One region of the Bradyrhizobium sp. RDM12 genome, then DNA from elsewhere that is predicted to be linked to it. Evidence: riboswitches for the same ligand, from Rfam matches in the RefSeq annotation. Region 1 holds a riboswitch; the other holds the start of a gene.
The links. Region 1 has a riboswitch for S-adenosylmethionine ahead of metX (homoserine O-acetyltransferase MetX). Riboswitches for the same ligand answer to the same signal wherever they lie in the genome.
Positions count from the first base shown of each region.

Region 2: linked by a shared signal. The riboswitch ahead of ACTGJ9_RS03560 (O-succinylhomoserine sulfhydrylase) and the one ahead of metX (homoserine O-acetyltransferase MetX) in region 1 are both predicted to bind S-adenosylmethionine.

Region 1 is NZ_CM133064.1:1,864,447-1,869,855, forward strand. Features, by position in the region: gene ACTGJ9_RS08890 (prephenate/arogenate dehydrogenase family protein) at 1-471, opposite strand, end outside; gene hisC (histidinol-phosphate transaminase) at 468-1,562, opposite strand; gene ACTGJ9_RS08900 (chorismate mutase) at 1,597-2,445, opposite strand; SAM riboswitch at 2,632-2,711, shown strand; gene metX (homoserine O-acetyltransferase MetX) at 2,805-4,007, shown strand; gene metW (methionine biosynthesis protein MetW) at 4,010-4,672, shown strand; partial or broken gene ACTGJ9_RS08915 (alpha/beta fold hydrolase) at 4,781-5,409, opposite strand, start outside.
Region 2 is NZ_CM133064.1:736,406-741,814, forward strand. Features, by position in the region: gene ACTGJ9_RS03545 (MATE family efflux transporter) at 1-118, opposite strand, end outside; gene ACTGJ9_RS03550 (hypothetical protein) at 284-1,333, opposite strand; gene ACTGJ9_RS03555 (2'-deoxycytidine 5'-triphosphate deaminase) at 1,531-2,667, opposite strand; SAM riboswitch at 2,747-2,826, shown strand; gene ACTGJ9_RS03560 (O-succinylhomoserine sulfhydrylase) at 2,897-4,093, shown strand; gene ACTGJ9_RS03565 (SGNH/GDSL hydrolase family protein) at 4,217-5,218, opposite strand; gene ACTGJ9_RS03570 (SGNH/GDSL hydrolase family protein) at 5,231-5,409, opposite strand, start outside.

The sequences.
Region 1 (5,409 bases):
GTCGGTGCCTTCCGGCGGCGTCAGAATGCACCAGCGGTTGATGAAGAGCTCGGCGAATCCGGAATCCGGCCCCGAATGCTCGGTGCCCGCGACCGGGTGCGCCGGCACGAAATGAACATTCTTCGGCAGGTGCGGCGCCATGTCCCTGACGATTGCGCCCTTGACCGAGCCGACGTCGGAAATAACGGCGCCCGGCTTGAGAAAGCCTGCAATCTCCTGCGCCACCGGCCCGCAGGCGCCGACGGGAATGCAGAGGATGACGAGATCGGCATCCTTCACCGCTTCCGCATTGGTCGCCACGACCTGGTCGACGATGCCGAGCTCGAGCACCCGCGCACGCGTCTTCTCCGAGCGCGCGGTGGTGACGATCTCGGAAGCCAGGCCCTGAAGCTTGGCAGCACGCGCGATCGAACCGCCGATCAGACCGAAGCCGATCAGCGCGACGCGCTTGAAGTGCGGATCCACGCTCATTTGCCGGCCATGAAGTCGCGCAAGCCGTCGACGACGAGGCGGTTGGCCTCTTCGGTGCCGATAGTCATGCGCAGTTCATGGTGCAGGCCGTAGTTCTTCAGCGCGCGCAGCACGAGGCCACGCTTGGTGAGATAGGCATCGGCCGCGTCCGATGTCTTGCCTTCTTGCGGGAAATGGATCAGCACGAAATTGGCGACGCCCGGCGTCACCTTCAGCCCGAGCCTGGTGATCTCCTCGGTCAGCCAGTTGCGCCAGGTCTCGGTGAACTGCTTCGACATCGCCTGATGCGCGGTGTCCTCGATCGCGGCGACGGCGGCGTACATGGCCGGCGTCGACACGTTGAACGGACCGCGGATGCGGTTGATCGCGTCTATGATGTGCTCGGGGCCGAACATCCAGCCGATACGCAGCGCGGCGAGGCCGTGGATTTTGGAGAAGGTATGCGTCACCACCGTATTCTCGGTGGTCGCAACGAGCTCGATCCCCATCTCGTAGTCGTTGCGCGAGACGTAGTCGCAATAGGCGGCATCCAGCACCAGCAACACGTGCGACGGCAGGCCGGCACGCAGGCGCTTGACCTCGTCGAACGGGATATAGGTGCCGGTCGGGTTGTTGGGATTGGCGAGCCAGACCAGCTTCGTTTTCGGCGTCACCGCCTTGAGGATGGCATCGACGTCGCAGGTCAGGTTCTTCTCCGCCGCGATCACGTTCTTGGCGCCGACCGCCATGGTCGCGATCGGGTAGACCAGGAAGCCGTGTGTGGTCGAGATCGCCTCGTCGCCGTGGCTGAGATAGGTGTGGGCGAGCAGGTTGAGGATTTCGTCCGAGCCGGCACCGCAGATGATGCGGTTCGGATCGAGCCCGAAAGAACGGCCGATCGCCTCGCGCAGCACGCGCGAGGTTCCTTCGGGATAGTCTTCCAGATGATCCGCGACGCGCTTGAAGGCCTCGATCGCCTTGGGCGAGGGTCCGAACGGCGTCTCGTTGGCCGACAGCTTGAACACCTTGCGGCCCGGCTCCGCGACCGGACTCTTGCCAGGCGTGTAGGGCGCAATATCGAGAATGCCGGGATTCGGCACGGGGCGGGACATCTTCAACTCCGGATAGGCCAGATCTGTTCGCGATTTACGATTTCGACCCGGTCGGGGGCACCGTATAGCGCGTTGCGTGGCTGCCGACGAGGGCCGTGGAGCGCACCGAGGCTCCTGCTTCGATCAGGGCAGCCCTGATTTTGTCGATGCTGGTGGCGCTCGTGACCGAGACCAGCAGCGCCGCGCCATCGAAGGCGGTATCGGGCACCGCCACGATCTCGGCAAGCGGCGACAGGGCGCGTGCGACCTCGGCGTTCCACCCCGAGACTCGCACACTGAAGGTCTCGACCTCTGTCACCACAGCGCTGTCGGCGACGCGCGAGATCGCGAACACCGGCAGTGCGGCCGGATGGTCGGCGCGCTCGACGAAGGGCAGTCGCGCGATGATTTTTGGCGCGCCGTCCGCTTCCAGCTCCAGCCACCACGGCGTGCGGCTCGAGGTCGCCGAGACCAGCGCCAGATCGCCCTTGGATTTCGCCACCGCTTCGACCGCGGCCTGCGCGCTGAAATGCGCGACGTAAGGGACTGTGAAGCCGAAATGGAAGCGCACGGAATCGCGCATCGCCGGCTCGCTCACTGAGATGTCGGCATGCACGGAGAACGGCGCCTGGACATAGGTGAAAGTGGAGATGATGACGCGCCAGATGCTCTCGACCGTGTCGAGCGGCAGGATGCCGCGATGGCGTTGCACGATGTCACGCATCATGGAGGCTTCGCGCGCCGGGCGGAACGCCGAGCCGACCTCCTGGGTCTGCTTCACCTGGATCAGGCGGTCGATGATGTCGCCGCGCTGCATCAACAGGCGATGCATGCCCTCGTCGATCGCATCGATCTCCTTGCGCAATTCCTGGAGTGATGGTGGCGCGGGCGGACGTTGGGACATATCTGCGAGGTGCTGTTGCGAGGTGCTGTCGAGAGGCTGCCGTCGAGGTTCTGATTAGGCAGGATAGGCGGCGAAAGCAAAGAGAAATGCAAAGAGAAGTCAGGGTGGTTTCGGCCGGCGGCACGGGGGCAAATTTGGCTGATCCGGACCGCGACTTGACGAAAAGCGCCCAAGCCAGTAGGTTTTTGCCTGTTCCGTGGTCATTTGAGCCGGCCGGCTTGCAGCCACGTTAAAAAACTCGCTAAACAGGCCGGGGACGCTTCCGATCCCGGCCGAACCTATCGTTCAGGCCGGGTTTTTCATGGCCTGATGTCAGTCGCGATCTGAAGTCCGATCGCAAACGAGGTCGATGGTCAGAGATGGTTGGCGTCAAATCGATTCCCAGTCCCGCGATCAGTGCCGACGATCGGTCGCATGAGGTCGATCATCCGAGTTCAGAGGTCGCGCAGTTCGGCGCCGACCAGCCGCTGCGGCTCGATTGCGGCATCGATCTCACCCCGTTCCAGATCGCCTACAAGACCTATGGCGAGCTCAACGCCGATCGCTCAAACGCCGTGCTGATCTGCCATGCGCTGACCGGCGATCAGCACGTCGCCAATGTGCACCCCGTCACCGGCAAGTCCGGCTGGTGGGAGACGCTGGTCGGCCCCGGCCGTCCGCTCGATCCCAGCCGCTACTTCATCATCTGCTCCAACGTGATCGGCGGCTGCATGGGTTCAACTGGCCCGGCTTCGATCAATCCCGCAACCGGCAAGGTGTGGGGCCTGGATTTCCCCGTCATCACCATCCCCGACATGGTGCGCGCGCAGGCGATGCTGATCGACCGGCTTGGCATCGACACGCTGTTCGCCGTCGTCGGCGGCTCGATGGGTGGCATGCAGGTGCTGCAATGGACTGCGGCCTATCCCAAGCGCGTCTACTCGGCGCTGGCGATCGCCTGTTCGACGCGGCACTCGGCGCAGAACATCGCCTTCCACGAGCTCGGTCGTCAGGCCGTAATGGCCGATCCCGACTGGCACAATGGCGCCTACGCCGATCAGGGTATCCATCCGCATCGCGGCCTCGCGGTCGCGCGCATGGCTGCGCACATCACCTATCTCTCGGACGCCGCGCTGCATCGCAAGTTTGGCCGCCGCATGCAGGACCGCGAACTGCCAACCTTCTCGTTCGATGCCGATTTCCAGGTCGAGTCCTATCTCCGCTATCAGGGCTCGTCCTTTGTCGAGCGTTTTGACGCCAACTCCTATCTCTATCTCACGCGCGCGATGGACTATTTCGACATCGCCGGCGACCATGGTGGTGTGCTGGCGAAGGCGTTCGCCGGAATCGAGACGCGCTTCTGCGTGGTCTCGTTCACCAGCGACTGGCTGTTCCCGACTTCGGAATCCCGTGCGCTGGTGCATGCGCTGAACGCGTCGAGCGCACGGGTGTCGTTCGCCGAGATCGAGACCGATCGCGGCCACGATGCCTTCCTGCTCGACGTGCCTGAATTCTTCGACATCTCCCGCGCCTTCCTGCAATCGGCAGGCAAGGCGCGCGGGCTCACCGGCAAGGACGATTAGCGATGTCTGGGCAGGAAGTGCTGCCGCTGGGCGGCTTGGCGACGGATCAGTCCGGCCCGTTTCGCGCCGACCATCTGCTGGTCGCCGAGATGGTCAAGCCGGGCTCGAAAGTCCTCGACGTCGGTTGCGGCGAGGGCGATCTGCTTCAGTTGCTGGAGACCCGCGGCATCGACGGGCGCGGGATCGAACTGTCGCGCGAGGGCGTCAACCGCTGCGTGGCAAAAGGCCTCGCGGTGGTGCAGGGCGACGCCGACACCGACCTCGTCAACTATCCCGACGACGCCTTCGACTACGTGATCCTGTCGCAGACGCTGCAGGCGACGCGGCAGCCCAAGGTCGTGCTGGAGAATCTCCTGCGCATCGGCCGCCGGGCCATCGTGTCGTTCCCTAATTTCGGCTTCTGGCGGATGCGCCTGCAGCTCCTGGTCGGCGGTCACATGCCCCGCACGGAGAATCTGCCGGCGAGCTGGTATGACACCGCCAACATCCATTTCTGCACCATCAAGGATTTCGTCGAGCTCTGTGACCAAATCCACGTCAAGATGGAGCGCGCCGAGGCGCTCGACCTCTACGGCCGGCCGCTGCGGCTGCGGCTGCCGTGGTGGGTGTGGAATCTGTTCGGTGAGCAGGGCGTGTTTTTGCTCACGCGAGGACAGGGAAAGTAGTTTCCCGTCATTGCGAGCGCAGCGAAGCGATCCGGAATTCCTCCGCGGAAAGACTCTGGATTGCTTCGCTGCGCTCGCAATGACGGAGTGCGAAGCAACGCTTTCGCCCTAATGCACCGGCAGCGACCTGGGATCGCGCACCGGCCACCGTCCCGCTTCCACCAGCGTCACGAACCGCTCCACGCTCTCGTTGAACAGTGCGGGCTCTTCGAGGTTGAGGACGTGGCCCGATTTCGGAAACATCGCGAGCCCCGCGGCCGGCAGGCGCTTCTTCAGGAACAGGCTCGCCCCGACGCAGGGATCGTCTTCGTCGCCGCAGATGATCAGCGCGGGGTCGTAACCTTCCTGATCGCATCCGTCATGGTGTAGAGCGACGGCCGCCCGCCCTGGAATCCGCGCATCGTGTTGGCCGAACCCCTGGAATCGTGCCGCGCCAGCGCAGCGTAGAAATCGGCGTGGCCGCGCGGGTCCTTCACCAGGAATGGAATCCGGCTCGGCGCCTCGCGGGTGACTTTTGCGACCTCGGCGGAGCCGAGCGTCTCGAATTGCTCGGCATTGGCGCGGCACTGCTTGCGCCAATTGTCGAGAGTCTCGATCTCCGAGCCTGAGCCGACGCCCGCCAGCGTCATCGACAGCGCGCGCTGCGGCGCGTTCAAGCCGATCTGAAGCGATGAATAGGCGCCCATCGAGAGACCGACGAGATGCGCGCGCTCGATCCCGAGATGATCGAGCACCGC
Region 2 (5,409 bases), 1.1 Mb from region 1:
AGGCGAGACTGAGCAGCGTGCGCAGGATCGGACCGTCGGTCAGCGCGCTCCTCACGGGGCGCAGAGGCGGCAGCGCACGCTCCTGCTCATCAACCGGGATCTCGGCGATGTCCGTCATTTCCTCTCCCGGGGCAAAGCGCCGTTTGCGGCGTGGCAATGCATAGGTGTGCCAATGAATTTACTCGCGCGAAAGGCGCGTCTGGCGTTGTTAGCACGGCGGCGGGCGATTCCCCCTGCGTCAGCTGCAGGCGTGCCCTGCGGCAGCGCATTTCAACTGGTGGAATTACCCGACGGTCCAGACCAGCGGCGGCCGGCCGCCCGCTGTCGGACGCAAATGCACCGCGATGTGCCGGCCGCATCCCGCGGCGAGCCCTTCGAACAGCCCTTCCAACACCCTGGCGCAGGCGCGATGATGATCGGGAACGTCATCCATCAGCTTCCAGCTCTGCTGGCTGATCTCGAAGCCGCCTTCGGACGTCGTGATCTCCGCTGCGTCGTCCTGCGCGGCGAGCAGCGCGTTGAGGAACGATGCGAACTCGCTCGCGCCACCGCGTGTCGCTGACAGCGCGGCTGCGACCTCGTCGAAATACTGCATGCCGATCAGCTTGCCGGTGAGATGCAGGAGATGACCGGCATCTTCCGGCCCGAACAGTTGCACCATCACGGGCGCGGCCGTGCGCACATACTCCATGGCATAGTTGCGATACGCCTTTTCAAGCCGCGGCTTCGGCCAGCTCGACACTGGCAGAGCCGGTGCGGCCTTCGCGTCGAACAGCGGCGCTTCGAGGTGTCGCGCGAACACCAGGCGCTGGTCGAGCTCGAGCGGATGGTCGTATTGATGGTAGTAGCCTTCGAGCCCGCCCTGGCCGTCAACGCTCTGCTTGGTGCAGACGAAGCCCAGGCGGAGATCACCGAGCGCAGCGCCGTTGTTGGCGTGCCAGCCGCGCAGCATCGCGCGCGAGACCTCGCCGGGCACGCCGCAGATCGCGGTGCCCTTCCAGATCCAGCGCGGCGGCGGATACCGGATCCAGGCTTTGGTATCGCTCTCGTACATGTATTCGACGTGGACGCCGCCGATCCAGTTGGAGAGATAGTGATATTGCGCGGCCGCGACCGCCGGCGGCAGATGGCTGAGCCCAAGCTTTTGCAAGCCCGGCAGGAAGCGCTCCTGCTGCTGACGGCGGAACACGCGAAAGACGAATTCGGCAGCGTCCGCCACGCCGCGCCGCGTGACCACGGTGAGGATGAGGCCGGTGAAATAGGCGTGGTAGAGGTCGGCGACCGCGCGCCAGCGTTTCCATTGGGCATCCTGCCCGGCGTCTGCTGCGGTCATGCTCACTCCCGGCTTGTTGTTTTGCGGGAGTGTGTCATCGCGGATGGGGTGACGCAACCAGGCACGCACTCGCTGTCATCGCCCGGCGAAGACCGGGCGATCCAGTATTCCAGAGAGGGCTGTGATTGAATCGAGAGGCCGCAGCGTACTGGATTCCCCGCCTTCGCGAGGAATGACAGCGAAGGACGCGGATACAGCTACACCCGAAAGTGCTTGCTCAGCTTGAGGCCCTGCGCCTGGTAATTGGAGCCGATGCGCTGGCCGTACATGGCGTCGGGGCGGGCCAGCATCTTCTCGTAGACGAGGCGGCCGACGATCTGGCCGTGCTCGAGGATGAACGGCACTTCGCGCGAGCGCACTTCCAGTACGGCGCGCGCGCCCTGGCCACCGGCGCCGGCATAGCCGAATCCGGGATCGAAGAATCCGGCATAGTGCACGCGGAATTCGCCGACCAAAGGATCGAACGGCACCATCTCCGCGGCGTAATCGGGCGGCACCTGCACGGCTTCCTTGGAGGCGAGAATATAGAACTCGCCGGGATCGAGGATCAGGCTGCCGTCGGGACGGGCCGAGATCGGCTCCCAGAAATCTTCCACCGCGTAGCCGGAGCGACGATCGACATCGACCACGCCAGTGTGGCGCTTGGCGCGGTAGCCGACGAAGCCCGTGCCGTTTGCGCCGGAGAGATCGACCGAGACGGCGACGCCGCCGGCAAGATCCGCATCGTCGACATCGACGAGGCGCTCGGACGCATGCAACGCATCGAGCTCGTCGGCATCGAGGATGGCGTCACCGGTTCGAAAGCGCACCTGCGACAGCCGCGAGCCCTCGCTGACCAGCACCGGAAACGTCTTCGGGCTGATCTCGGCATAGAGCGGGCCGTGATAGCCGGCGCCGATCATGTCGAAACGGCGGGTACCGTCGGCGATCACGCGGGTGAAGACGTCGAGCCGGCCGGTCGAGCTCTTGGGGTTCGCAGCCGCGACGATCTCCGGCGGCAGCGCGAGGCTTTCGAGCAGCGGCACGATGTAGACGCAGTTGGTCTCGAGCACCGCGCCGTCGGCAAGGCTGAACTCGTGCAGCTTCAACTCGTCGATGCGCTCGGCAACGGTGGCGCCGGGGCCGGGCAGGAAGCTCGCGCGCACGCGGTAGGCGACGTCGGCGAGACGCAAATCGAGGCTCGCCGGCTGGATCTGGCTTTCGACGAAATCGTAGGCGGGCAGGATAAGCCCCGCCTCCGCCATCGCCGCGATCATGCGGTCGGGCAGGATACCATTGGCGTCGGCGGCAACCGTGAACGTCAACCGGGGGTCCTCATCAGGGGTCGAATGCATCCGGACATGCCGAAGATACAGTTTTTTACGGCTAGCCGATGGCTGTCTTGACGGAAAGGGCATTGCGGAATATGAGCATGACTTATCCCGTGGTGATTTGAGCCGGCCGGCTTGCAGCCACGTTAAATAAGTCGCTAAACAGGCCGGGGACCTCTGTGATCCCGGCCCGTGGAGATATCCAGGCCGGTTTTTTTGTGACCATTTTCGATGGTCACGCAGAGGAGGTTCTATGTTGAAGTCCCCGGCGTCCGCCACCCAATATCGTCCCGAAACCCGCCTGGTTCATTCCGGCACCCTGCGCTCGCAATATGGCGAGACGTCGGAATCGCTGTTCCTGACCCAGGGCTACGTCTACAACACCGCCGAGGAGTGCGAGGCGCGGTTCAAGGGCGAGGACCCCGGCTTCATCTATTCGCGCTATTCGAACCCGACGATTGCGATGTTCGAGCGGCGCATGATCGAGCTCGAAGGAGCGGAGGCCGCCCGCTCGGCCGCAACAGGCATGGCCGCGGTGACGACCGCCATCCTGGCGCCGTTGAAGGCCGGCGATCACGTCGTCGCATCGCGTGCGCTGTTCGGCTCGTGTCTCTACGTCATTCAGGATCTGCTGCCGCGCTACGGTATCGAGACCACGCTGGTCGACGGTTTCGATCTCGACCAGTGGCAGCGTGCGCTGAAGCCGAACACCAAGACGTTTTTCCTGGAGAGCCCGACCAATCCGACGCTCGACGTGCTCGATATTCCCGGGATTGCCGAGATCGCGCACAGCGGCGGCGCGCGGCTCGTCGTCGACAACGTGTTCGCCACCCCGATCTGGCAGAGCCCGCTCGCGCTCGGCGCCGACGTCGTGGTCTATTCCGCGACCAAGCACATCGACGGCCAGGGCCGTTGTCTCGGCGGCATCATCCTGTCCTCGGAAGCCTTCATCGCCGAACACATTCACAATTTCATGCGCCAGACCGGACCGTCGATCTCGCCGTTCAATGCCTGGGTCCTGCTCAAGGGCCTGGAGACGCTCGGCGTGCGCGTGCGCGCGCAGACGGAGACCGCGGCGCGCATCGCCGACGTGCTGGCGAGCCATCCGAAAATTTCGCGGCTGGTCTATCCCGGCCGCGCCGATCATCCGCAGGCAGCGCTGGTGAAGAAGCAGATGCGCGGCGGCTCGACCCTGGTCGGCTTCGAGGTCAAGGGCGGCAAGCAGGGTGCGTTCCGCGTGCTCAACGAGCTCAAGCTCGCGAAGATTTCCAACAATCTCGGCGACGCCAAGAGCCTCGTCACGCATCCGGCGACCACGACGCATCAGCGGCTGAAGCTCGAAGATCGCGCCGCGCTCGGCATCAGCGAAGGCTTCATCCGCTTCTCGGCCGGGCTCGAGCATGCGGATGATCTGATCGAGGATCTGACGGCGGCGCTGGAGAAGGCGTGAGCGAGCCAGGAGCTCGGTTTCGCAGGATGGGCAAAGCGAATGCGTGCCCTCCGTTCACGATCATACTGCCGATAGATGGTGGGCACGGCGCGCGAAGAGCGCGCCTTTGCCCACCCTACGAGATCACATCGGCCGATACGTCCGCACGTCCGCGGGCACGTTCACGCCCAGCTTGATCTGGCCGACGGAGCGGATGATGTCGTCGCCGAGCAGCTGGGCGAAGCAGGCATAGCCCCAATCGTTCATGTGCAGGCCGTCGGCAATGACAAAGCTCTCGACCGGGAGCGCCTGCTTCTCGTGCCAGTCGCGCATCACCTGGAAGCGCGGGAAGATGCCGACGTGACGAAGCTCGGCGATCTTGCCGAGCAGCTTCACCATCTTGCTTGCGCTTTCCGGACGCTCGGTGACGCGCGGTGAATATTGCGGGTCGACCAGCACGACGTCGGCATCGCCGGCGGCCTGGATACGGGTGATGCCGTCCTCGACGATCTTGGCGGTATCGCCGGGATCGAGGTTGCGCAGCACGGCGTTGGTGCCGACCTGCCAGATCACGAGATCCGGATGGACGTCGATCACCTGCTTCTGGAGCCGCTTCATCATCTCGGGCGCATCCTCGCCGCCGACACCGGCATTGATAACGGTGATGTCAGCGGTGGGATATTGCCGGCGCAGCTGCGCGGCGAGACGGTTCGGATAGTTGAAGTCCGGCGAGCTCGCGCCGTAACCCGCCGTCGACGACGAGCCGAACGCAACGATGACGACGGGCTGTCCGGCCACGAGCTTGTTCGCGACATGCGGCAGCGAGCCCATCGTCTTGGAGCCGCCCCTCGGCGCGAGACACGGCACGCGGCTGAAAATGTCGCCGGCGGATTTCGCGACCTGCTTCACCTTGTCGATGGCGCGCGAGGTGAGGCCGCGCTGATCGGTCGCCTGCTGACCGGTCGCGGCGACCGTGGTCTGGGACGGTGATGCCGGTGCGGGATTAGCAGTCTGCTGCGGCGCGGGCGTCGCCTGGGCAGCCTGAGCGTGAGCAGGTGCCTGCTCCACAGGCGTCAGCATCAGCAGCGCCGCCGCTGCGGGCGCGGCCAGCCATGTCGACCGGCCAAAAGGGCGGAGAGAACTCATTAACGCTAGACCTCAATTTTGCTGCTGGGCCGGCCCCAGATGGGCAGCGTCGATCACGAACTGTGCCAACGCCCGGCCGATGCAATCATGGACCTGTTTCGCCAGCTCAGGGCCCCGGGAGGGGCTGAACAGGTCGAACTGACCCTGATCATTCCACTGCCGCATCATCGCGAAACGGTCGAACAGCGGGA